3 regions of the Agrobacterium sp. LEGMi-208b genome follow, and region 3 is predicted to be linked to each of the others. Evidence: riboswitches for the same ligand, from Rfam matches in the RefSeq annotation. Region 3 holds a riboswitch; each other region holds the start of a gene.
What was found. Region 3 has a riboswitch for cobalamin ahead of AC5YUO_RS03415 (CbtB domain-containing protein). Riboswitches for the same ligand answer to the same signal wherever they lie in the genome.
Positions count from the first base shown of each region.

Region 1: another riboswitch for cobalamin. It lies ahead of AC5YUO_RS21790 ((2Fe-2S) ferredoxin domain-containing protein); the one in region 3 lies ahead of AC5YUO_RS03415 (CbtB domain-containing protein).
Region 2: another riboswitch for cobalamin. It lies ahead of AC5YUO_RS08160 (DUF1636 family protein); the one in region 3 lies ahead of AC5YUO_RS03415 (CbtB domain-containing protein).

Region 1 covers NZ_CM183446.1:1,589,567-1,597,067, forward strand. Annotated here, with positions in the region: gene AC5YUO_RS21780 (TonB-dependent siderophore receptor) at 1-1,239, opposite strand, end outside; gene AC5YUO_RS21785 (TetR/AcrR family transcriptional regulator) at 1,403-2,047, shown strand; cobalamin riboswitch at 2,285-2,478, shown strand; gene AC5YUO_RS21790 ((2Fe-2S) ferredoxin domain-containing protein) at 2,569-3,360, shown strand; gene AC5YUO_RS21795 (ABC transporter substrate-binding protein) at 3,377-4,873, shown strand; gene AC5YUO_RS21800 (ABC transporter permease) at 4,879-5,793, shown strand; gene AC5YUO_RS21805 (ABC transporter permease) at 5,793-6,554, shown strand; gene AC5YUO_RS21810 (class I SAM-dependent methyltransferase) at 6,599-7,372, shown strand; gene AC5YUO_RS21815 (ABC transporter ATP-binding protein) at 7,464-7,501, shown strand, end outside.
Region 2 covers NZ_CM183445.1:1,647,515-1,655,015, forward strand. Annotated here, with positions in the region: gene cobD (threonine-phosphate decarboxylase CobD) at 1-367, opposite strand, end outside; gene cbiB (adenosylcobinamide-phosphate synthase CbiB) at 366-1,331, shown strand; gene AC5YUO_RS08150 (cobyric acid synthase) at 1,318-2,775, opposite strand; gene cobO (cob(I)yrinic acid a,c-diamide adenosyltransferase) at 2,777-3,394, opposite strand; cobalamin riboswitch at 3,530-3,744, shown strand; gene AC5YUO_RS08160 (DUF1636 family protein) at 3,865-4,290, shown strand; gene cobW (cobalamin biosynthesis protein CobW) at 4,287-5,324, shown strand; gene cobN (cobaltochelatase subunit CobN) at 5,327-7,501, shown strand, end outside.
Region 3 covers NZ_CM183445.1:676,654-684,154, reverse strand. Annotated here, with positions in the region: gene AC5YUO_RS03440 (metallophosphoesterase) at 95-946, shown strand; gene AC5YUO_RS03435 (helix-turn-helix transcriptional regulator) at 1,178-1,897, opposite strand; gene AC5YUO_RS03430 (LysE family translocator) at 2,031-2,660, shown strand; gene AC5YUO_RS03425 (c-type cytochrome) at 2,780-3,214, shown strand; gene AC5YUO_RS03420 (c-type cytochrome) at 3,304-4,224, shown strand; cobalamin riboswitch at 4,363-4,598, shown strand; gene AC5YUO_RS03415 (CbtB domain-containing protein) at 4,759-4,941, shown strand; gene AC5YUO_RS03410 (CbtA family protein) at 4,953-5,663, shown strand; gene AC5YUO_RS03405 (hypothetical protein) at 5,668-5,982, shown strand; gene AC5YUO_RS03400 (type 1 glutamine amidotransferase family protein) at 6,152-6,718, opposite strand; gene AC5YUO_RS03395 (GNAT family N-acetyltransferase) at 6,740-7,228, opposite strand; gene pip (prolyl aminopeptidase) at 7,423-7,501, opposite strand, start outside.

The DNA of each region.
Region 1 (7,501 bases), on a different replicon from region 3:
CGGTCGGCCGTAAACGGGATTGGCCACATCAAGCGGCGTCGCGCCACCCAGCAGATATTCCCAACTGCTGCTTGAGCGCTGAATGTCGAGGCCGGCAAGAAGCGTATGACCGATGGCGCCGGTTTCGAACTTGAATTCAGCCTGGTTGTCGAAGGAAAAGCCTTCAGCGCCCTCAATGGAATGGACAGCCCAGCGGGGAATAATACCCGTCGCGGACATTGGCCCGTTCATCTGGAGCGAACGCATATCGGTATCCACGCCGGAATATCGGAAGTTGGAGCGGATGGTCACCTGGTCATCGAACGTGTGCTCGAACTCGTAACCGGCACCATACTGGGTGCGCCTGAACGCGTCGTAGTTGGGATCCCCGACATTGAGGTCCCGACTGAGGAAACCGGCATAGCCTGCGGGAGCCAGAAACTTCGGATAAAGCGAGTTGAAATAGCCACCTTCCGGATCGCGCTGATAATAACCGGAAACAACGAGCGAGGTATCCTCGTCCGGCTGCCACTTGAGGGATGGCGCAACGCCGAGACGCTTTTCATCCACATCGTCATAGCGTGTGCCGGAGGAACGGCCAACAATGCCGATACCATATTGCCATGTTCCATCCGTGGCGATGGGGCCGGTGGAATAAAGACCGCTCTGAACCCTTCCATCGGTCCCGACTTCGAGTCTTGTCTCGTTTGACTGTACGCTCGATGGCTTGCGGCTGACCTGATTGACGAGGCCGCCGGGGCTCACCTGGCCATAGAGAAGTGCTGCCGGCCCCTTCAGGACGTCGATGCGCTCAAGGAGAAACGGATCAATGGAGGGTGTTCCAAAGGCCTGACCACGTTGAAGTTTCAAACCGTCGAGATAGTTCACATAATTGGTCGCCGTGCCGAACGCGCCGAAGCCGCGCAGAAATACGGAATCGTAACGTGAGTTCGAGTCCCGGTCAGACAACACACCGGCTGTGTAACGCAGCGCCTCACTGACCGTTTGCGGATTCTGGTCGTCGATCTGCTTGCGGGTTACGACGGTAACGGATTGCGGCGTTTCGGCTAAAGGTGTTCCGGTCTTGGTTGCCGACCGAGTGGACTTGGCGACAATCGCAGCGGATGTTCCTGCCGCTGCGGCATTGCCCTGCACGACGATTGTCTCCAACTGCGTGCCCTGCTCCTGCGCCAGGGCGTGGGTTGCCACCAGAAAAGTTGTGGCCGTCAGAATGTTTTTAAAGGAAAGACCTTGCTTCACGAATTCGCCCCCATGGTCGAAGCTTGGGAAATCTGCTAGAGTGAATAAATCAAACGGGACCGTCCTGTCCAGTTAATATGAAGGCGCTGGTCAACTTTTATGTTGGCAATCCTGGTCGACATCTTCAAACAGGTCGGGCACGTGCAAGTGCGGAGGAAATCTGGTGTCGGAAAGAATAAATGCCACAGCGCGGGTCGGTCGTCCCTTGAAGGCGGAACAGAACGCCGCAGCCGAACGGATAATTGACGCTGCGACCACACTCTTTGCTACGCGCGGCTTTGCCGGCACGTCCATGGAGCAGGTCGCGTTGCAGTGCGGGGCAGGCAAGGATACTGTCTATCGCCGCTTTCCCTCGAAAGTCGCCCTGTTCGAGGCGGTAGTGGAACATGCTCATGCCCAAGCGGTGGCGCGGCTGAAAGACTTGCCGATGGCGCAGGGCAACGCTCTTGAGCGCCTGCGGACCCTGATGCGCGAACTGTTACATATCAACATGGAGCCGGACCTCATTGCGCTGAAGCGCATTACCTTCAGTGAAGCTGTCGTGTTCGAAAAGAAAGCACCGATCCCGCCGCAGCCCGATCCGATCATGAACCGGCTCGTCGATGCCGTACAGACAGCGCAGGATGCGGGCATGATTGCAGCTGGGGACGTGAGCCTGATCGCCAGCCACCTCATCCACTGTCTTGTCGCATTGCCCACCTCATCGGCGATGATGGGCAGCGCCGAATTTGATACAAGGCAGTCTGTCGATCTATATTTCGACAGGACCTGGAACTGGCTTTACAGAGGAATATCGGCAGATAGCTAACAGCAGGGCCATCATCTTGTGGAGGGTTCTGGAGCCTGAAATCGAGCGCCCGTTTGTCTGCCGCGCCGCTTTGTGATGTCAAGATCCTGCTTCAAGCTGCTTCCTTCCTTGGTAATAAACAGACTGACCTATTGACCAGTTCGTCATGAATGGTTAATGTTACTTTATAACATAACGAAAGGCTTCACTGTAGAGTTCTCAGCACTGGTGCAGGCGGTTGACAGTGACAGGCGGCAGTGTAGGGTCGCTCCGTCATGGTTCTTCCGCCGCCCGGCGGAAGCTAAGAGGGAATCCGGTTAAATTCCGGAGCTGTCCCGCAACTGTAAGCGGTGAGCCTATCGCCCACGATGTCACTGGCAGCGATGCCGGGAAGACAGGTGAGATGGCCTCGACCCGCAAGCCAGGAGACCTGCCTGACATCATGTAATTCCGTGGTCGGGGGGTGCCATGGGAATGATGGCTGTTTCCGGTCTTCTGCCGGAGACCCGTCATTTTCGACGCCGCCTCGTGAATGAGGCAATGTGACAGACAATACCCATCCCACCCATCGCGAGCCTTCCGTGCCGGAAGCGGTGCTGCTTGTCGCCAAGTCGGCCTTTGCCGCCGCGCCTCATCAGGACATGCAGCGGCTGGCAATGCAGGCCGAGGGGCTTTGCAGTGCGCAGACCGTTCGCATCGCCTTCACGGAGCAGGGAACACCATCACTCCATGAAGCGCTGTTCGAGCTGATCGATGCGGATGTCGGCCATATTCTGATCGTTCCGCTGATGCTGCCGCTGGAGCCCAGTTTTCGCAACTGGATGACCAAGACATTGAAACGATGGCGGGCAGGTGACCTCCGACCATGGCCGTCCCTTTCCATAACAGCAAGCCCCACATCGAGCAGCCTGATGGCACGCCTGCTCGAAGATCTGGCCGCAACGGCGCAGGTGCTTGACCTTTCAGGGCCTGTTCGCCCGGCAGGCGAAGGATCGCTGGTCCCGGCGCAGAAGCGTCGTGTGCTCGTCTGCCAGGGGGCGCCATGCAATTCGGCGGGTGCGGATGTGATCTGGGGTCATCTGCGCAACCACCAGGAACGGCAGAAGCTTCGGATTGCGGGTGAGGGCACCATGACCGCCAAGTCAACCTGTCTTGGCCCCTGCAACCTTGCGCCTGTCCTGCAGGTCTTTCCCGAGGGCACTTATTATGGCGGCGTCACGGAAGAGGCGGTCGATCGCATCGTTGCCGAACACCTGCTGGGTGGCAGCATCGTTGACGATTTCGCCTACCACCCGACCGGCCGCAAACAGCGGCTTCGTAATCTGTCCGAATAGCATGAGAGGAAATAGAATGTCGGCAAAGAGCTTTTCACGTCTGGCCGCGGCCGGGCTTGCGGCCTTGATCACGGGTGTGGGCGCCAGCGCTCTCGCCACCGAGCCCTTGCGCGTTGGCGCCACCTACATCACGAGCGGTCTTGACCCGGCAAAGGGATCGAACGGCTGGGCGCTTGTCAGCCATGGTGTGGGTGAAAACCTCTTCACCGTCGATCGGGAAGGGCGGCTTGTGCCCGGTCTTGCCGAAAAAGCGGAACGCACCGGCGATCTCGGCTGGAAAGTGACGCTGAAACCGGGCCGCGCCTTCTCCGACGGTTCGCCTGTAACGGCGGCTGCGCTTGCCGCCGGTTTCGACCACACATTTGCAACCAACAAGGCGGCGCTGGCAACGGGTGGAAAGCTGGATTTCAAGGCAACTGATGATCTGACGCTGATGATCACGACGCAAAAGCCGGTAGCCTTTCTTCAGGCGCTCTTTGCCGAATGGCCGCTGATCGCCTACAAGCCTGCAACCGACGGGAAGGCGCTGTTCACCGGGCCGTATCAGATCGCGGATTTCAAGGCGGATACATCTCTGACGCTTACGCCAAACACCCATTTTGCCGATGCGGATGCCCGTTCTTCGGTTGATTTTCGCAGGTTCGGCGATGCGCAAAGCATGACGCTGGCGCTGGAAGCCGGTGAACTGGACCTTGCCTTCGGTCTGCCGTCAGAGGTCGTAAGCCGTCTGAAAACAAATCCGGATTTGACGATCAAGTCTTTCCCCGTCGGTTATCAATATCTCGCTTTCCTGAACACAACGAGGCCGGCTACCGCCGATATCAAAGTGCGCCAGGCGCTCGATCTTGGCTTCGACCGCAGGGAACTGGCTGCCGCCATCAATGGTGGTGAACCCGCGACCGGCGCTTATGCCGCCTATTTTCCCTTTGCCGGGAAAGAGCAGCGGCAGACCGATCTTGCGAGAGCCGAAGCGCTTCTCGATGAAGCCGGCTGGACGAAGAATGCGGCAGGAAAGCGTGAGAAGAACGGCACGACGTTGCGCCTTCTCGCCATTACCTATCCGCAGCGCCCGGACCTCGTCACCATGCTGCCGGTGGTCAAGGCTCAGCTTGCCAGAATAGGCATCGAACTCGATACGAAGGTCGTGGAGAATATTCAGGACGTGGCTGCTGCCGGCGAATTCGACATCGCTCTCTGGGCGCAGCATACCGCCCCGAACGGAGACCCGGCCTTTTTCCTCAATTCGATGCTGCGCAGCGGCGCCTCGCTCAATTATGCGAAATACGCCTCGCCTGAGTTCGATGCCATTCTCGATCGTTTCGCGACGGCTGGCGATGCGGGCGAACGCGCCACGATAGCCCTTGATGCGCAGACGAAACTGTTTGCGGATGTTCCGGCATCCTTCCTGGTCTCGCCCGTCTGGTATGTCGGCCTTTCGAAGCGGCTGCAGAGCTACGAGCCGTGGGGCTCCGATTATTACGTCCTGCGTGCCGATATCGGCGAGGCGAAATAGGCTCGATGCGATTGCTCCGGTTCGGCATATATTCCGTGGTGGGAATGGTTGCGCTTTCATTCGCATCCTTCACGCTCATCGCATGGATGCCCGCCGATCCGGTGCAGATTGCCATTCGGGTGTGGAACCTGACGGCCACGAGTGAAACCGTTGCAGCGCTGCGGGAAGGGTGGGGGCTCGATCGCCCGCTCATCCTGCGTTATCTGCACTGGCTAGTGGATTTCGTGACCGGCGACTGGGGACGATCCATCCGTACCGGCGAATCCGTCTTTGCGGAATTTATCGAGCGTCTGCCTCTCTCGCTCATGCTCGGTATTTCCGGCCTTCTCCTCGCCATTGCCGTCGCCGTACCGCTCGGTTTCAGCGCTGCGGCGCGGCCGGGCGGCATTGCTGATCGTGCCAGCCGGGCATTTTCGGTATTTGTGCAGGCTGTTCCCGGTTTCTGGCTGGGGCTTGTCCTGCTCTGGCTCCTCGGCGTCCAGTTGCGCTGGATTCGTCCGTTCAGCACCGACATCACCGCAATCGTTCTGCCCGTCATCCTGATCGCCTGCCATTCGGCCGCCGTCTTTGCTCGCATCTACCGCCGCGACATGATCGAGACCACACGACAGCCGTATTTTCGCACCGCTCTCGCCAAGGGGCTTTCACACCGGCAGGCGCTCTTGCGTCACGCGCATCGTGGCGCGTTTTATGCCCTGCTTTCGGCGGTGCGCTCGGAGGCGGGGTGGGTGATCGGTTCGACGGCGACCATGGAAATCCTCTTCAATCTCCCCGGCATCAGCCAGTTTCTCGTGCAAAGCATCGCGGTGCGCGACCAGATGGTGCTGCAGGCCTATGTGATGGTCATCGCGCTTTGGCTGCTCTTCATGAACCTGATCGTGCAGCTGTTTCAGCGCCTTCTGGATCCACGGCTCGTCTGATGCTCCGGTATTTCGCGCTCGCCGTCCTGGCCCTTTTCCTGCTCCTCAGTGCCCTTTGGCAGCCCTATGATCCTGACGCCGTGGATATCCTAGCCCGCCATTCCGGTGTGACGGCGCAGCATCTGCTGGGAACCGATCATCTCGGCCGCGATCTTCTTTCGCGCCTCATGGCGGGCGGATGGCGCACCGCGCTTGTGGTTCTGTCGGTCGGCACCATCGCCTTTACCGGCGGCACCTTGCTCGGCGCCGGCGCTGCGGTGCTGGGCGGCTGGCAGGAGAGGGTGGTGCTACGCTGTTGCGAATTCTTCATCACCGTTCCGACGCTCATCATAGCCCTGACGGCGGCGGCGATTTTTGGGCTTACACCGATGACGGTCGGGCTGGCGCTTGGTCTTGCCGGCATCGGCCCGACGGCTCTGCTTGCCCATTCCCTCAGCCGGCGCGTGCTTGGGCAACCCTTTGTCCATGCCGCACAGGCGCTGGGCGTTCCGCCCTTGCGGATGGTCCTGCGCCATCTTCTGCCGAATATCCTGCCGCTGATGATAACCCATACCGGAAATCAGGCGGGTTTTGCCGTCACCGCCTATGCCTCGCTGGCCTTTATCGGGCTTGGCGCGGACCCTTCCAAACCGGACTGGGGCTCGATGTTGTTCGAGTATCGCGTTTTCATCTTCGATCATCCAAGCCTGATGATCTGGCCCGGCATCGCAATCGCCATCACGGTTGCGACGCTCAACACCGTATTCGACGCTTCCGACTGATCATTTCGCTGAGCTTGAACATGGAACACACAAGGAACGACACGATGGATGGCGGTAATTTCGATCTCAAGGAAGAAATCCGCGACTACTGGTCGAAAAGATCGGAGACCTTCGATCTCGCCTTCGGACACAGGATCGCCGCCGGTCCGGAGGCTGATGCGTGGCAGAAACCGATCCGGCAGCTGATCGGCCCGGAGCCGAAACGTGTTCTTGAACTGGCCTGTGGCACCGGCGAGGTGACGCGCCTGATCCACGATCTCGGCCACGATGTTACGGCACTCGACTTTTCAGAGGCGATGCTGGCGGTGGCGCGCGCCAAACACGCCGGCAAACCGCGGCTGCGCTTCATCATGGCGGATGCCGAAAACACCATGGAGCCCGATGCATCCTATGACGCGATCGTCTGCAGGCATCTGGTCTGGACTTTAACGCAGCCCGAACAGACGTTCTCCGAATGGTTCAGGCTTCTTCGTCCGGGCGGCCGGCTTCTGTTTTTCGATGGCGACTGGGCGACGCCGAAACCGACCGGACGCCTTGCGAGCGTGCTGATTTCGCTTATTGATCATGTGATGGGTGCTGACAGGAATTATGACGGGGCTCTGGGCAGTCGCCATGCGGCGATCATGAAGGCGCTTCCATTCGGCCGGGGGCTACAGCCCCAGATGCTGACGCCGCTGCTGATCGCTGCGGGCTTTGATAAGATAGAACTCCATTCCCATCACCCGATAGCGAAAGCACAGCGGAAAAATGCCAACCTGCGCAACCGGCTGCGCACCTTCGTCTACAGGCGCTTCATTCTGACCTGCAGCCGGTCGTGAAGACGTGCCGAGCAGTTTTGAGCTACCGCATTTGAGGTTGACGTTACATCCTGTTCTCGGCCACAAGGTGCCAAGCAACGGTTATATGCAAATGAAAAAGTCGATTCCCGGCCCCCTAGATTTGGCAAA
Region 2 (7,501 bases), 970 kb from region 3:
GCGCCGTGCGGGCATGTTCCGCATAGGCGGGCGAAAGCACGGCGCCGCTTTTTGCCCTGCGGCCGAGAGCGATCTGAGCCAGCAATGGCATCAGCATCTGGGTTCCGGGGGAAAGAGCCACATGCCGGGCGGAGGGTGCACCGAAATGGGTTGCCGCCAGATGTTTCAATTCTTCGGCGGCATCCGGTTCCGGCAGGCGGGTGAATGCGCTGGCGGGAATGGGCGAATGCAGGTAGGAGTGCGAATTGATCCCGGTCGAAAGGTCGATCCACGGTTCAGGCGCTTCCGGAAACATCAGCCGCGCCCTGCCGAGATTGCCGCCGTGACGGATCGCAGCCTTCGCCTTTTCTGATACTGTCTCGCCCATGTTCTTTGCTCTCGCTTTCCTGTCGCTCGTAATCGAACGCCTGACCGGCTATCCGGACTGGCTGTTCAAACGCATCGGCCATCCCGTCACCTGGATCGGTTCGCTTATCGCGCTGCTGGATAAAAAATGGAACCGGGAGAGCGCGTCATTTTCACAGCGCAAGGCGGCAGGTGTGGCCGCTCTGGCCGTTTTTGTCGGGCTGACGCTGCTTGTTGCGTGGTTTGCGCAATCCGCTCTGCTTCTCTTCCCCTTCGGTCTTTTGCTGGTTGCCGTGCTGGGCGCTTCGCTTCCGGCCCAGAAAAGTCTTGAGCAGCATGTCGAGGCTGTCGCCACCGCTTTGGAGCGCGAAGGGGTGGAAGGTGGCCGAAAGGCGGTATCGATGATCGTCGGCCGCGATCCGCAAAAGCTGGATGAGGCGGCGATCTGCCGGGCGGCGATCGAAAGTCTGGCGGAGAATTTTTCCGACGGCATCGTGGCCCCCGCCCTCTGGCTTGCACTCATGGGCCTGCCGGGCGGGGCGGCCTACAAGGCGATCAATACGGCCGACAGCATGATCGGCCATCGCTCGCAACGTCATGAGGCCTTCGGATGGGCCTCTGCCCGGCTGGACGATCTGGTCAATCTGCCAGCCTCGAGGCTCAGCGGCGGTCTTTTCGTGGTCGCCGCGTTTTTCGTCAAGGGCGCATCGTCCAGCGGGGCGGTTGCCGCGATACGTCGCGATGCCCGCCATCACCGTTCCCCCAATGCCGGCTGGCCGGAGGCGGCACTGGCCGGCGCGCTTGGCTTTGCGCTTGCCGGGCCTCGCTCCTATGGCGGGCAGATGATCGACGCGCGTTTCATGGGCGAAGGCGGAAGGGCGGCGCTGGTTGCGGGGGATATTCGCACGGCGCTGCGGCTGGCGCGGGTTGCCGACCTGCTGTTGATCGGCCTGTTCGGATTGCCGGCAATCCTTATCGCGCTATAGCAAGTAGCCTGTTGAGATCGAGGTGCTGTTCCATGTGCGCCGCAAGGCGATCAAGAACGGTGTCCACCTGCGCATCGTAGTTCAGTGCCGTGCCGTGTCCGCCAAGCCGCTCAAGCCACGCGCCGCGTTGGTGGTCATCTGAAAAAAGGCCATGGATATAGGTGCCGAAGATGCGGCCGTCAGGTGATATGGCGCCGTCTTCATGCCCGTCAATTTTCGAAAAAGGCAGGTTGTCGGGTCCGGCAGCGGTTTCGCCGACATGCATTTCATAGCCGGATAAATCAATTCCGTCGAAACTTTTCCCTGTAACGGAAACCAGTCGCTTGTCACCCGTCAGAATAGTGTCGACATCCAGCAGGCCGAGCCCGTCGACCGTCGCTGGCGGACCTTCGATACCGTCAGGATCGGCAATGGTTCTTCCAAGCATCTGGTATCCGCCGCAGAGACCCAGGATATAGCCGCCGCGTCTCACATGCGCCTTGATATCGATGTCGAGGCCTGCACTTCTCAGCACGGCAAGATCGGCGATGGTGGATTTCGAGCCGGAAAGCAGGACCAGCCGGCAATCGGCAGGAACGGTTTCGCCCGGCCGCACGCGGATCAGTTCGACATCCGGTTCCATATCCAGCGGATCGAGATCATCGAAGTTGGAAATATGCGGCAGGATCGGCACGGCGATGCGGATCTTCGCGCCCGGTTTTCGCTCAGCCGGGCCGGAAAGCCCGAGAGCATCTTCCGCCGGCAATTTTGCGGCGTCGGCAAAATGTGGCAGAAGCCCGATCGGGCTCCAGCCGGTCTTTTCGGCAATTATCCGCATGCCGTCCGAAAACAGGGTCGGATCACCGCGAAAGCGGTTGACGATGAAACCTTCGATCATCGCCGCGTCATCGTTTTCGAGCACTGCTTTCGTGCCGACGAGGCTGGCGATGACACCGCCCCGGTCGATATCGCCGATCAAGATGACGGGCGCGTCCGCGGCTCTGGCAAAACCCATATTGGCGATGTCATTGGCACGCAGGTTGATTTCGGATGCGCTGCCCGCCCCTTCCACCAGAACCAGATCGGCCTGTTGTTTCAGGCGGTCGAAGCTTTCCAGCACGCGCGGCATCAGCCCGGCCTTCATGTGCTGATAATCAGCTGCCCTGGCATTGCCGGCGATCTTGCCCTGGACGACCACCTGCGCGCCGGTCTCGCTTTGCGGCTTCAGCAGTACCGGATTCATGTGAACGGAGAGCGGCACGCCCGCCGCCCGCGCCTGCAGCGCCTGTGCGCGGCCGATCTCCCCGCCATCGGCGGTGACGGCCGCATTATTCGACATGTTCTGCGGTTTGAACGGCATGACGGAGAGGCCGCGCCTGACGAAGGCGCGGGCAAGCCCGGCCACCATCAGCGACTTGCCGACATCCGAGCCGGTTCCCTGAAACATCAGCACCCGTGCCGCCATGTCAGAATTCTATCCCCGCCTGCGCCTTTACGCCCGCCTTGAAGTGATGCTTCACGAGGGTCATTTCCGTCACCATGTCGGCGGCGTCGATCAGCGGCTGTTTGGCATTGCGGCCGGTGACGACCACATGCAGATCGGGCCTGCGGCGGACAAGCGTTTCGACCACCTCCTCCAGCGGCAGGTAGTCGTAACGCAGCGCGATGTTCAGCTCGTCGAGGATCAGGAGACCGATAGTCTCGTCGGCCATCAGGAGCTTGGCTTCTTCCCAGGCCTTTGTGGCCGCCGCAACATCGCGCTTCAGATCCTGCGTGTCCCAGGTGAAACCCTCGCCCATGGTGCGCCAGACAACCTTGTCGCCGAACAAAGTCAGCGCCTGCTGTTCGCCCGTTGACCATGCGCCCTTGATGAATTGCACGACGCCGACCCGCCGTCCGGTGCCGAGCATGCGCAGGGCAAGGCCGAAAGCGGCCGTGGACTTGCCCTTGCCGGGACCGGTGTTGATCATCAGCAGGCCTTTTTCGATGGTCTTTGCCGCAACTTCGGCATCCTGCACCGTCTTGCGGTTGACCATTTTCTGCCGGTGGCGTTCGGCTTCGCTGTCGCTGATGTCGCGTATCATTGCATTTTCCTTTTCATCCAGTGGCGCGGGATCCGCTGCCACCCGCCGTTCGGAGCGGCGACTATACCCAATTTGCCGCACCCGGCAATGCGCCGGCCACGGGGCCGCGGCATTGACCCTTCCGCCCGTTCAGCCTAAGGGTAGCGAACTGACGGTCTTTTCGCGGCAACGGGAAAAGCTAAGAGGGAACACGGTTCCAACCCGATCACCGGGTCATTCCGTGGCTGCCCCCGCAACTGTGAGCGGTAAGCCCGCACCGTAAAGCCACTGGACCCTTAAGATGGTTCGGGAAGGCGGTGTCAGGGTGTAAAGCCGCGAGCCAGGAGACCTGCCGTTTCAGGAAAAACGTCTGTCGGGCGGGGTGCTCCGGTCAGTCGGTTAGATCGAACATCCGGTTTGCGCCTGTCCGCATGCCGTTTTCGATATCCGCACCCCGAGATATTTTTGCAAGGCGCGGGAAACGATACGGTTTGGATATTTCAGCGACATCTTCATCTGCAGGCGGAAACACGCCGGACGAAACGGCGTCCGGCGTGATCGTCTTCGTTTGCAGGAGCTGTCGCGATGAAGCCGATCCCAATGCCGAACCGCGCCCCGGTTCGCATCTTGTCAACGCCGTCATCGCAAAGGCGGAGGAAACGGGTATCACCGTTCATTCCGTCAACTGCCTCGCCAATTGCAAGCGCGGGCTTAGTGCCGTACTGCGCAGTGCCAGCGGCTGGTCCTATGTTTTCGGCGGGCTGACCCCCGGTGATGCGGAAGATTTGCTGACCGGCGCGCGGCTGCTGGCTGCCGCCCCCGATGGCCTGATGCCCTGGCGCGGCCGCCCTGAACCCTTAAAGCGCGGCATGGTGGCGCGCATTCCCCCATTCGATTTTACCGAGGAGAAATCATGAGCACCCTTCTGGACCGCGTTCCCTGCACGATTGTTACCGGCTTTCTGGGGGCGGGAAAAACCACGCTGCTGCGCGGGCTTCTAGAAAAGCTGGATGGCAAGCGGCTGGCGATCATCGTCAACGAATTCGGCGATATCGGTATCGATGGCGAAATTCTCAAAGGCTGCGGCATTGAGAGCTGCCCGGAAGAAAACATCGTCGAACTGGCCAATGGCTGCATCTGCTGCACGGTGGCGGATGATTTCCAGCCCGCCATCGAACAGATTCTAAGCCGCCAGCCCAAGGTGGAGCATATCCTCATCGAGACCTCGGGCCTTGCCCTGCCAAAGCCGCTGGTGCAGGCCTTCCAGTGGCCGGCGATCAAGAGCCGCGTGACGGTGGATGCCGTCGTGGCGGTGGTGGACGGCGCCGCCCTTGCCGAAGGTCAAGTGGCGCATGACATGGAAGCGCTCGCCGCCCAGCGGGCCAATGACGAGGCACTCGATCACGATGACCCGGTCGAAGAGGTTTTCGAGGATCAGGTCGCCTGCGCCGATCTTATCGTGTTGACCAAGGCCGATCTTCTTGATGATGCCGGTCTGGACAAGGCCAAGGCGCATGTTCTCGAACATCTGCCGAGGGCGGCAAAGATCGTTGTGGCCTCGAATGGCGCCATCGACCCCGCCGTTCTGATCGGTCTCGGCCTTGCGGTGGAAGAGGATATCGAAAACCGCCGCACCCATCATGATGGTGAACTTGACCATGAACACGATGATTTCGACAGCTTCGTCATCGACCTGCCGGCCGTGACCGATCCGGAAGCGCTGGCAGCCCGTATCGCCGAGACGGCGGCTGCGGAAAATGTCCTGCGTATCAAGGGCTTCATCGAGGTTTCCGCAAAGCCGATGCGCCTGCAGGTGCAGGCTGTCGGCAGCCGCGTCAACCACTATTACGACCGGCCCTGGGCGGCGGGTGAAGAGCGCCGCAGCCGCCTCGTCGTCATCGGCGAAAAGGGTCTTAACCGCGAAAAGATCGAACAGATGCTGGCCGCCTGACGATGCACATCCTCGCCACCACGTCCTCGTCTCTGGACGATCTGATAGAGCCGGTTGATCTCAACCAGCCCCGGTCGGATGTGGTGATGCTGTCCTTTTCGGCAAGCGATCTGGCGGGGCTGGAACAGGCGTGGCGGAAAACAGAGGGTGCACTTCCCTCTCTGTCAGCCGCCAACCTGTCCGAGCTTCGGCATCCCATGTCGGTCGATCTTTGGATCGAAAAGACGGCGGAACATGCCAGCGTTATCCTTATCCGGATTCTCGGCGGTGCGGAACGCTGGCGGTACGGCGTCGATCAGCTTTCCATTCTTGCGCGTAAGCACGGCATCAAGCTTCTGCTTTTGCCGGGTGAGTGCAGCGAAAGGGACGAGAAGCTTGAAGCGGCCTCGACCGTCGATAGGCGGATTTTGGGCTCGGTCCTCTCCTTCTTCCGCGAGGGCGGGCAGGAAAATATGGACCGGCTTGCTTTTGGTCTTGCCGCTCTTGCAAGGGGCGAGGCATGGCCGGATATCGAAGCCGAACCGCTACCGAAAGCCGGTTTTTACCGGCCCGGTATGGGCGTTGTGGATCGGCTGGAAGCCTGTGCGGGTTTTCCCGCCGATGCGCCGGTTCTGCCTATTCTCTTTTACCGCTCCATGCTTCTGGCGGCGGATGCCGCGCCTGTGGAGGCGCTTTTCGAGGCGCTCTCGCAGCGCGGCTTTGCGCCCTTGCCGATTTTTGTCAGCGGCCTGAAGGATGGCGAGGCGGTTCGGTTCCTCGAAACGGCGCTGCCCGATCTGAAGCCCGACGCCATCATAACCGCTACAGCCTTTGCCAGCCAGACGGATGACGCCGGCGCAACCCTGTTCGACCGTCTCGGCGTGCCGGTGTTTCAGGTGGTGATGGCGACGACGCGACGCGATGGCTGGGCGGAAAATGCCCGTGGCCTCAATCCCTCCGATCTTGCCATGCATGTCGTCCTGCCGGAGCTGGATGGCCGGATTCTCGCCGGTGCGATCTCGTTCAAACAGACGCGAATGGATGGCGGCGTCAGTCTCCTGAATGTGCCAGAGCCTGACCGCGTCGCACAGGTGGCAAATCGTATCGCCGCTTTCCTGCGGCTGCGGAATGCCCCTCCTCGAGATCGCCGCATCGTCATTCTGATGCCGGATTATCCCGGTGCGGCACCCGGGCGAACCGGTTATGCCGTCGGCCTCGATGTGCCGCAAAGCGTGCTCGAAATGCTGCGCGATCTGGCCGGGGCCGGCTATGCGGTCGAGGATATTCCTGAAACCGCATGGGCTTTGCTCGAGCGTATCGAACAGCAGGGAGCGGCAATTGATCTTCCCGCTTATGACGCTCATTTTTCCGCCCTGCCGCCGGCTGCCGCCGCATCCGTAAACGCGACATGGGGTGTGGCAACGGATGACGACGCACTCGTTGATGGTGCGTTCCGGTTCCGCGCCGCCCGTTTCGGCGAAGTGTTCGTGGCGCTCGCGCCGGACCGGGGCCGTAACGAGGATCGCCGGGTGGATTATCACGACCCTGCCCTGCCACCTCGCCATGCTTTGGTTGCCTTCGGTGCGTGGATGCAGCGGGTCGCCGATGCGCATGCCATTGTGCATGTGGGGGCGCATGGAACGCTGGAGTGGTTGCCCGGCAAGACGGTGGCACTTTCCCGCGATTGTTTTCCCGAAATCGTCACCGGCCCACTGCCGGTGGTCTATCCATTCATCGTTTCCAATCCGGGCGAGGCGGCGGTCGCCAAGCGGCGTATCGCGGCCGTGACCATTGGCCATGTTCCGCCGGTGCTGGTGAATGCCGGGCTTTCGCCGGAGCAGTCGGCGCTGGAACAGCTGGTCGACGAATATGCGCAGGCGGATGGGCTGGATCGCCGCCGCCGTGACCGGCTGGCGAAACTGATCGTTGAAAAGGCGCGGGAGACCGGGCTTGCGGCTGAGGCGGGCGTGGATGCGAAGGACGATGCCGATGCGGCGCTGTCGCGCATTGACGCCTTTCTCTGCGACCTCAAGGATTTCGCCATCAAGGACGGTCAGCATGTTTTTGGCCGCTGTGCCGAGGGCGAGACCGATCTTCTGCGGCTTGAAAGCGCCGAAGCGGAAAAGACTGCCTTGGTTGCTGCGCTCGATGGTCGGCATATCGTCCCAGGCCCTTCCGGCGCACCTGCGCGCGGACGT
Region 3 (7,501 bases):
CAAGCCGGGTGTTTTGCATTTGTGATATGGCGATACGGCCTGTCGGGTTTTATTGTCACAAGCCTGTCATCCGCCGGGTTTATCGCGGCGCATCATGACTGAAAAAACCTTCCCTCTCTTCTCCTTCGGCATCGTCGCCGATCCCCAATATGCCGATGTCGATCCCCGTCCGGATATGGGCCGTTATTACGCCGAGAGCCCGAAAAAGCTCGCAGACGCGGTCGCCGCCTTCAACCGCGAAGATCTGGCTTTCGTGGTGACGCTGGGCGACATCATCGACCGCGGTTTTGACAATTTCGATGCGATCCTTGCCGTTTACGACGGGCTTCGCCACCGCTCGGTGCTACTGCCGGGCAATCACGACTTCGCCGTCGCCGCCGAGCATTTGCCTGATATCCATGCCCGCCTCGGCATGTCCGCCCCCTGGCATGATTTCGCCATCGGCGATGTCCGCTTCGTGGTGCTTGACGGCAACGAGGTCAGCCTTTTCGCCCCGCCGCCCGGCGATCCGCGCCGCGCAATCGCGCAGGAGCGGTTGAAGGGTCTCAAGGATGCGGATGCGATCAATGCGCAGGATTGGAACGCCTCACTCAGCGACGAGCAATTCGAATGGTTGCGGACCGTTCTGGAAAAGGCGGATGCGGCGGGCGAAAAAGTGATCGTGCTGTGCCATTATCCCGTCTATCCGGAAAATGCCCACAACATGTGGGACGCGCCGCGCATCCTCGATCTCCTCGGCTCCCATCCGTCGGTTGCCGCATGGTTCAACGGCCATAATCACGAGGGCAATTACGGCCTGCTGGGCACCACCCACTTCGTCAATTTCAAGGGCATGGTGGATACGCCCGACCAGAACACCTTCGCCATCGCCGATGTCTTTGCGGACCGGATCGTCATTCGCGGTTTCGGACGCGAGGAGAATAGGGTGCTGGAGTATTTGCGGTAGAAGTGCTGCTGTGCTGTGATGCCGGACCTATCTCGAAGCCCTCATTCCTGTGCTTGTCACAGGAATCTAGCCAGCCCAAGTCCTTGGGCTGAAAGGACTCCTCTCGTCGCGCAGACGCGCGTCGACTGGATTCCTGTGACAAGCACAGGAACGAGGGCGGAGAGGGGTACTTCGACACATAACAGAGGCTGCGAGCTGCACTAAATCTCGTGCTCGTCGCACACTGCCAGCTCAATCTGCCGCGCGTTCCGGAGTTCCGTTTCCCAACTGGTTGCTCTGCCAGCCGCTCATCCACAATTGCCGCAGCTTCTCACCTTCCAGCTTGAAGAAGCTGCCGGTCGTTTCGCAGTCCAGCACCCGGTCCGAACGGAAATTGCGGATCGCCTGCCGCAGCTCGCACCAGGCGACGATATTAACTGTCTCCGAATAATAGATCACCGCAATCGGCCGAACCCGCCGCTGCGTTTCAGCGCCGCTTTCGTCGCGATAGCGCATGTCCAGCCGTTCCTCATCGCGCACCGCCCGCCGGACCGTCGCAAGATCGATGCCGGCGGGGGCAGGCGCGATGCTGCCCCAGGCATGCAGGGCATTGGCGGAAAGTGTCTTCGACAGTGGTTCGGGCAGGGAGGCGGCGATCTTGTCGCTGACCTTTCTTGCGGCCTGCCGCAATCCGGTATCGCCGGTGCGGGCGACCATGGCGAGCGCCAGCACGATCGCCTCCGTCTCCTCGATGGAGAACATCAGCGGCGGCAGGTTGAAGCCGGGGCGCAGGATATAACCGACGCCGCGTTCCCCTTCGATCGGCACGCGCATGGTCTGAAGCGCTGCTATGTCGCGATAGACCGAGCGCGTGGTTACCTCCAGCGTCTCGGCAATGGTCTGCGCGGTGACCGGCCGGCGCGCCACCCGCAGGATCTGGATGATCTCGAACAGTCTCGATGCCTTGCGCATTGCCGTTTTCCCGGTGGATTTGCACATGCAACTGACACAACGCTGTCAGTTGACCTTTCCTATAAATGAAAAAACACATTGAGAAACATGCGCTTTCCCTGATGTGTCGTGAACCGTTTTGGGAGATACTGACATGAGCTATGCCGAAAATCTCTGGCTTTTCTTTCTCGTCCTGTTCGGCATCATCATCCTGCCAGGCATGGATATGCTGTTCGTGCTGGCAAGCGCGCTGACGGGTGGCAGGAGAACCGGCCTTTCCGCCGCAAGCGGCATGAGCGCCGGCGGCATCGTGCATTCGCTTTATGGCGCCTTGGGTGTCGGCATGCTCGCGGCATGGATGCCGTCGCTGTTCCTGCCGCTTCTTGTCTTTGGCGCCACCTATATGATCTGGATCGGCATCGGCCTGATGCGCAGCGCGATCGTCGTGAATGGCGACGAGGCCGAGGCAAGCGCTTCGGTCAGAAAAGCCTTCTGGCGGGCGGTGCTGACCTGTCTTTCCAATCCGAAGGCCTATCTCTTCATGATGGCGATCTATCCGCAATTCCTCAAACCGGCCTATGGCCCGATCTGGATGCAGGGGCTGGTGATGGGCGCGATGGTGGCGGTAACGCAGTTCACCGTCTATGGCGCCCTGGCGCTGACGGCGGATAGGAGCCGGGCATGGCTGGTTTCCTCGCCCGCCGCCACGATCTTCATCGGCCGCGCCGCCGGTTTCATGCTGATTGCCGCAGCGTTGCTGACGCTGTGGGAGGCCTTGTCTTAGGCTTCTGTTTTCACGATGGAATTCACCGCAATGTGACTTCTTTTCGCCATCGGGAAAGGGCATCCTCGCGCCGTTCCATCTAGCGCCCGGTGTCCCAGCCGGAATCAAGGAGAGTGCGCATGAAACTGAAAACCATCACGGCGGCCATGCTGTTCGGCTGTCTTTGCGCCGGAGCGGTCTACGCTGCCGGCGAAGTCGAAAAACGTGAAGGCTTGATGAAGCAGATCGGCGGCTCCATGGGTGCGCTCGCCGCCATCTCCAAGGGCGAAAAGCCCTTTGACGCCGATACCGTCAAGGCCGCCGTAACGACCATCAGCACCAATGCCAAGGCTTTCCCCGACCAGTTCCCAGCCGGCACCGAGACCGGCAGCGCGGCTGCTCCCGCCATCTGGGAAAATTTCGCGGACTTCAAGGCCAAGGCCGCCAAGCTCGGCACGGATGCGGACATGGTTCTCGCCAATCTCCCCACCGATCAGGCCGGCGTCGCCACCGCCATGAAGACGCTCGGCGCCGATTGCGGCACCTGCCACCAGACCTATCGTCTGAAGAAGTGATCCAATGATTCTGGAAACGCCGCTTCCCGGCGGCGTTTTCCCGGCGCGAAAGACGCCTGACCGGGTCAGGTGAGAATGGGGAGAGGGGTATGTCTTCCATCTGGACGAAACTCGTGGGCGGGGCCGTGGTCGCGGCCATTGCGGGCTACGGCATATTCGCCTGGGTCACTGCGCCTGAGCGGCAGGCGCCCAGCCACTGGGTGAGCCTTGGCGAACCGGATCTCGCCAATGGCGAAACGCTGTTCTGGGCGGGCGGCTGCGCAAGCTGTCATGCCGCGCCCGATGCCAAGGGCGAGGGGCTGTTGACGCTTTCGGGCGGGCAGGCGCTGAAAAGCCCCTTCGGGACCTTTCATGTGCCCAATATTTCCTCCGATCCGCAGCATGGTATCGGCGGCTGGACGCTGGCGGAATTTGGCGATGCGATGACGCGCGGGGTGGGCAAGAACGGCGAACATCTCTACCCGTCCTTTCCCTATGCCTCCTATGCCCGCATGACGCAGAAGGACATCAACGATCTCTTCGGTTATCTGAAAGCCCTGCCGGCCAGCCAGAACGATGCGCCGGATCACGAGTTGCCGTTCCCCTTCAACCTGCGCATGGCGCTGGGCGGCTGGAAGTTCCTTTATTTCGATCCCTCGGCGCGGCCCCGCGTCGAGCTTGCCAATGCCAATGCCGAATTGCTGCGTGGCCAATATCTGGTGGAAGGACCCGGCCATTGCGGCGAATGCCACACGCCCCGTGATGCGCTCGGTGGCTTTGTGAAGGATCAGTGGCTGGCCGGCGGTCCCAATCCGGAGGGCGAAGGCCGCATTCCGGACATCACCCCCGGCTCGCAAAGCATCGGAAGCTGGGCGGAAGCCGATATTGCCAGCTATCTGGAAACCGGCTTCACCCCGGAATTCGACAGCGTCGGCGGCTCCATGGTCAAGGTGCAGCAGAACATGGCGCATCTGACGGCCGAAGACCGCGATGCGATTGCCGCCTATCTGAAGGCGATACCGCCGCGGTAGGGCCTGATACCTCTCCTCCGTCATCCTCGGGCTTGACCCGAGGATCCACCACCACGCCAGCCCATGGATCCTCGGGTCAAGCCCGAGGATGACGAACGAGAGGTGGGTAAGCGCCATTGACTCCCGTTCGCGCCCGGCAGATAACAATCCTGTGATGGTTCCTTCCGGACGTTCCGGAAGGTGAAAAGGGAACACGATAGGGAGCAATCCTCATTCGTGGCTGCCCCCGCAACTGTGAGCGGAGAGCCTGAAACGAAATGCCACTGGCAGCCCTCTTGCCGGAAACCGCGGTTTCCAGGGCGAGGCTGATGCCGGGAAGGTGTTTCAGGTTTTGACCCGCAAGCCAGGAGACCTGCCATCGCGGAAATGTCCATGCCGGCGGGGTGTCCGGAAGAGCGGAATGTCAGGGTGGCAAGATCAATGCTCCCTGTGTCAGTCTCGTATCCCCGTGGTGAAGTGTATCGCATGCGGTCCTGCGGCTTGTGCCGTTCGGCCGCGTCCAAGGGCGCGGGGTCGCGCCGGAGAGGGGTCACCATGTCCATCAACCAGAATACGGCCAACGCCGCCGTATCCGCAAAAACGGGCAGCTTCGCGCAATCGCTGACGGCGATCGTGCTTGGCCTGTTCGTCGTCGGTTTTGTCGGCTTTTCCCATGTGGAAGCCGTGCACAATGCCGCGCATGACACGCGCCATGCCAACGCCTTCCCCTGCCATTGAGGGGAAACGGCATGTCATCTTTTCGCAATATCGTCTTTACCGCCGTTCTCGTCGGTATTCTCGGCGGTTTGGCCGTGTCTGCCATGCAGTCTTTCGGCACCACGCCGCTCATCCTGCAGGCGGAAACCTATGAGAGCGCCGGCGAAGCGCCCCATAGCCATGATGCGCCGGCGCCCGGTGCCGCGGTTCCCGCCCATGAGCATAATGATGAAGCCTGGGCCCCGGCCGATGGTTTCGAGCGCACCGCCTATACCGTCGCCGCCAATGTGCTGACCGCCATCGGTTACGCACTGGTGCTGACCGGTCTCATCTCACTGCGCGGCACCAATACCGGCTGGCGTGAAGGCCTTCTCTGGGGCGTCGCCGGTTTTGCCGCCGTCATGCTGGCCCCGATGATCGGCCTGCCGCCGGAACTCCCGGGAAGCCCGGCCGCCGCGCTTGAGGCACGGCAGATCTGGTGGCTCGCAACCGTTGCCGCGACCGCGGGCGGCATTGCGCTCATCGCCTTCCGCCGCGAACCCTGGGCGGTTCTGCTGGCGCTGGTGTTGATCGTCGCGCCGCATGTGGTGGGCGCGCCCCTGCCGCCGGAAGGCGAACATGCGCTGGCGCCGCTGCCGCTCGAGCGTCAGTTCATCGTCGCCGCCACCATCACCAGCTTCGTCTTCTGGGCGCTGATCGGCACGTTGAGCGCGTTTTTCCTGAAGCGCTTCCAGCTGGCTTGAAACCATGCAGGACGCAGCGCAATGGAGTGAGGAACTCGATGCGCTGCGTTTTGCCGTTCCCGGTCACGGCGCTTTCTGCGCCGTGCACCGCCTTGCCTTCAAGGCGCTCCTTGGGGCAACACCGGGTCGCGAGGAGGCTCTCGCCTGTTTTCATGATCACGAGGCTGCCTTTGTCGCTGCGGCGCTCAGCAAGATAAACCGTTCAAATTTGCCCGCCGGCCGCAGCCTGCATCTGAATAGCCGCGATATTCGCCGTGCGATCGCGGGTGAGGGCGATGCCTCGGCGGCGCGGGTGTGCCGGGTGCTTGATCGGGGGTAGTCATCGCTGTTCTCACCTCCGTCATCCCGGCCTTGAGCCGGGATCCAGTCAGCCCAAGTCCTTGGGCTGAAAAGACTCTTTTCGCCGCGCAGACGCGCGTCGGCTGGATTCCGGCTCAAGGCCGGAATGACGGAGAGAGCATATTAAAGACGGCCAAGGCCGGTCCGCCTCACCCATGCTCCGCCGCAAAAACCTGAAGTTCCGCCTCGGCTTCCGGACCAAAGAGGCCGAGGCTTTTCAGAATTTCCACCGCGAAACTGACCGGCGCGCTGCCGGCCGCCGTGATGATGCCGCCATCACTGACCGCTTTCGGCTGATCGCGATAAAGCGCTTCACCGCGATAGGCCGGATAGGCCTTGTGCGATGCCAGCGCATTGCCGGTATGGGCGACATCGTTCAGCACCCCCGTGCCGCCGAGCGCGCTTGCCGCCGCGCAGATGCCGGCGACCAGCCGGTCCCTGTCGCGAAACCGCTTGACCAGCCCGCTAAGATCGGCAGCCGTTCCCTTTTCCCAGCTGAGACCGCCGGGAATGACGAGCGCATCGATGTCAACGGGATCGAGCGCGTCATAGGATGTGTCCGGCGTCACCTTCAGTCCGCCCATCGAGGTCACCGGCCTGCCATCAGGCGTGGCGTGCACGATCTCGACACCGAGATAGCTGCGCGCTGCCGCAGCAAGCAGCGCCGGCTCCCAGTCTGCAAAATCCTGCGCCAGCGCAATGGCGATCCGTGTCATGGCCGTCTCCGTTGGTTTTAATCAGGCGATGGACTGCATGTAGCGCATGCCGGTGACCGGCCGCGGCGCGAAATCCATGTTTTCGTAGAAACGATGCGCCGCGACATTGCCTGTTGTGGCGCTGACGGAAAGATAGTCGCAGCCCAGCCGCTTGGCGATATCGCGGGCGCGGGACACCAGATGCTGGCCCGTGCCATGGCCGCGATGGCCATCGCGCACGAAAAGATGATGCAATTCCATGCCGCGCCGGCCTTCCTGCGCCCTGTAGAGCGGCAGAAGCAGGGCGTAACCGATCAGCGCGCCATCGGCTTCAGCCACCAGCCCATGCACCCAGGGAAGCGGCCCGAACAGGTCGCGTTCCAGCTTGGCCGGCGTGATCGCAGCCGCATCGCCATGGTAGGAGGCAAGCAGCGTGATCATCTCGTTGAGTTCGGGCAGATCGGTCTTGCGCGCGCCGCGAATGATGACGACGGGCGGTCTTTCCAGTGTAAGGGAGCTATCTTCGGTCATTTTTTCGGTCCTTTGGTCTTATCGGTGCCGTCAGGACGTTTGAAAACAACAAAGCCGCCTGACGGCGGCTTGTTGACAATATGATCTGTCGAGCCGCCCTTAAAGGTAGGCCCAAAAGTACGAGCAGGAGATGGGTGCGCGTTCGTTGATCATGGGACATGCAATGCGCCCGAATCCGCAATCTGTCAAGCGGGTCAATTCGCAAATCGCGCGATTGCCGACAGGATGGCATCTTCCATTCCCGCATCGCCCGTTGAATGACCGGCGCCATCA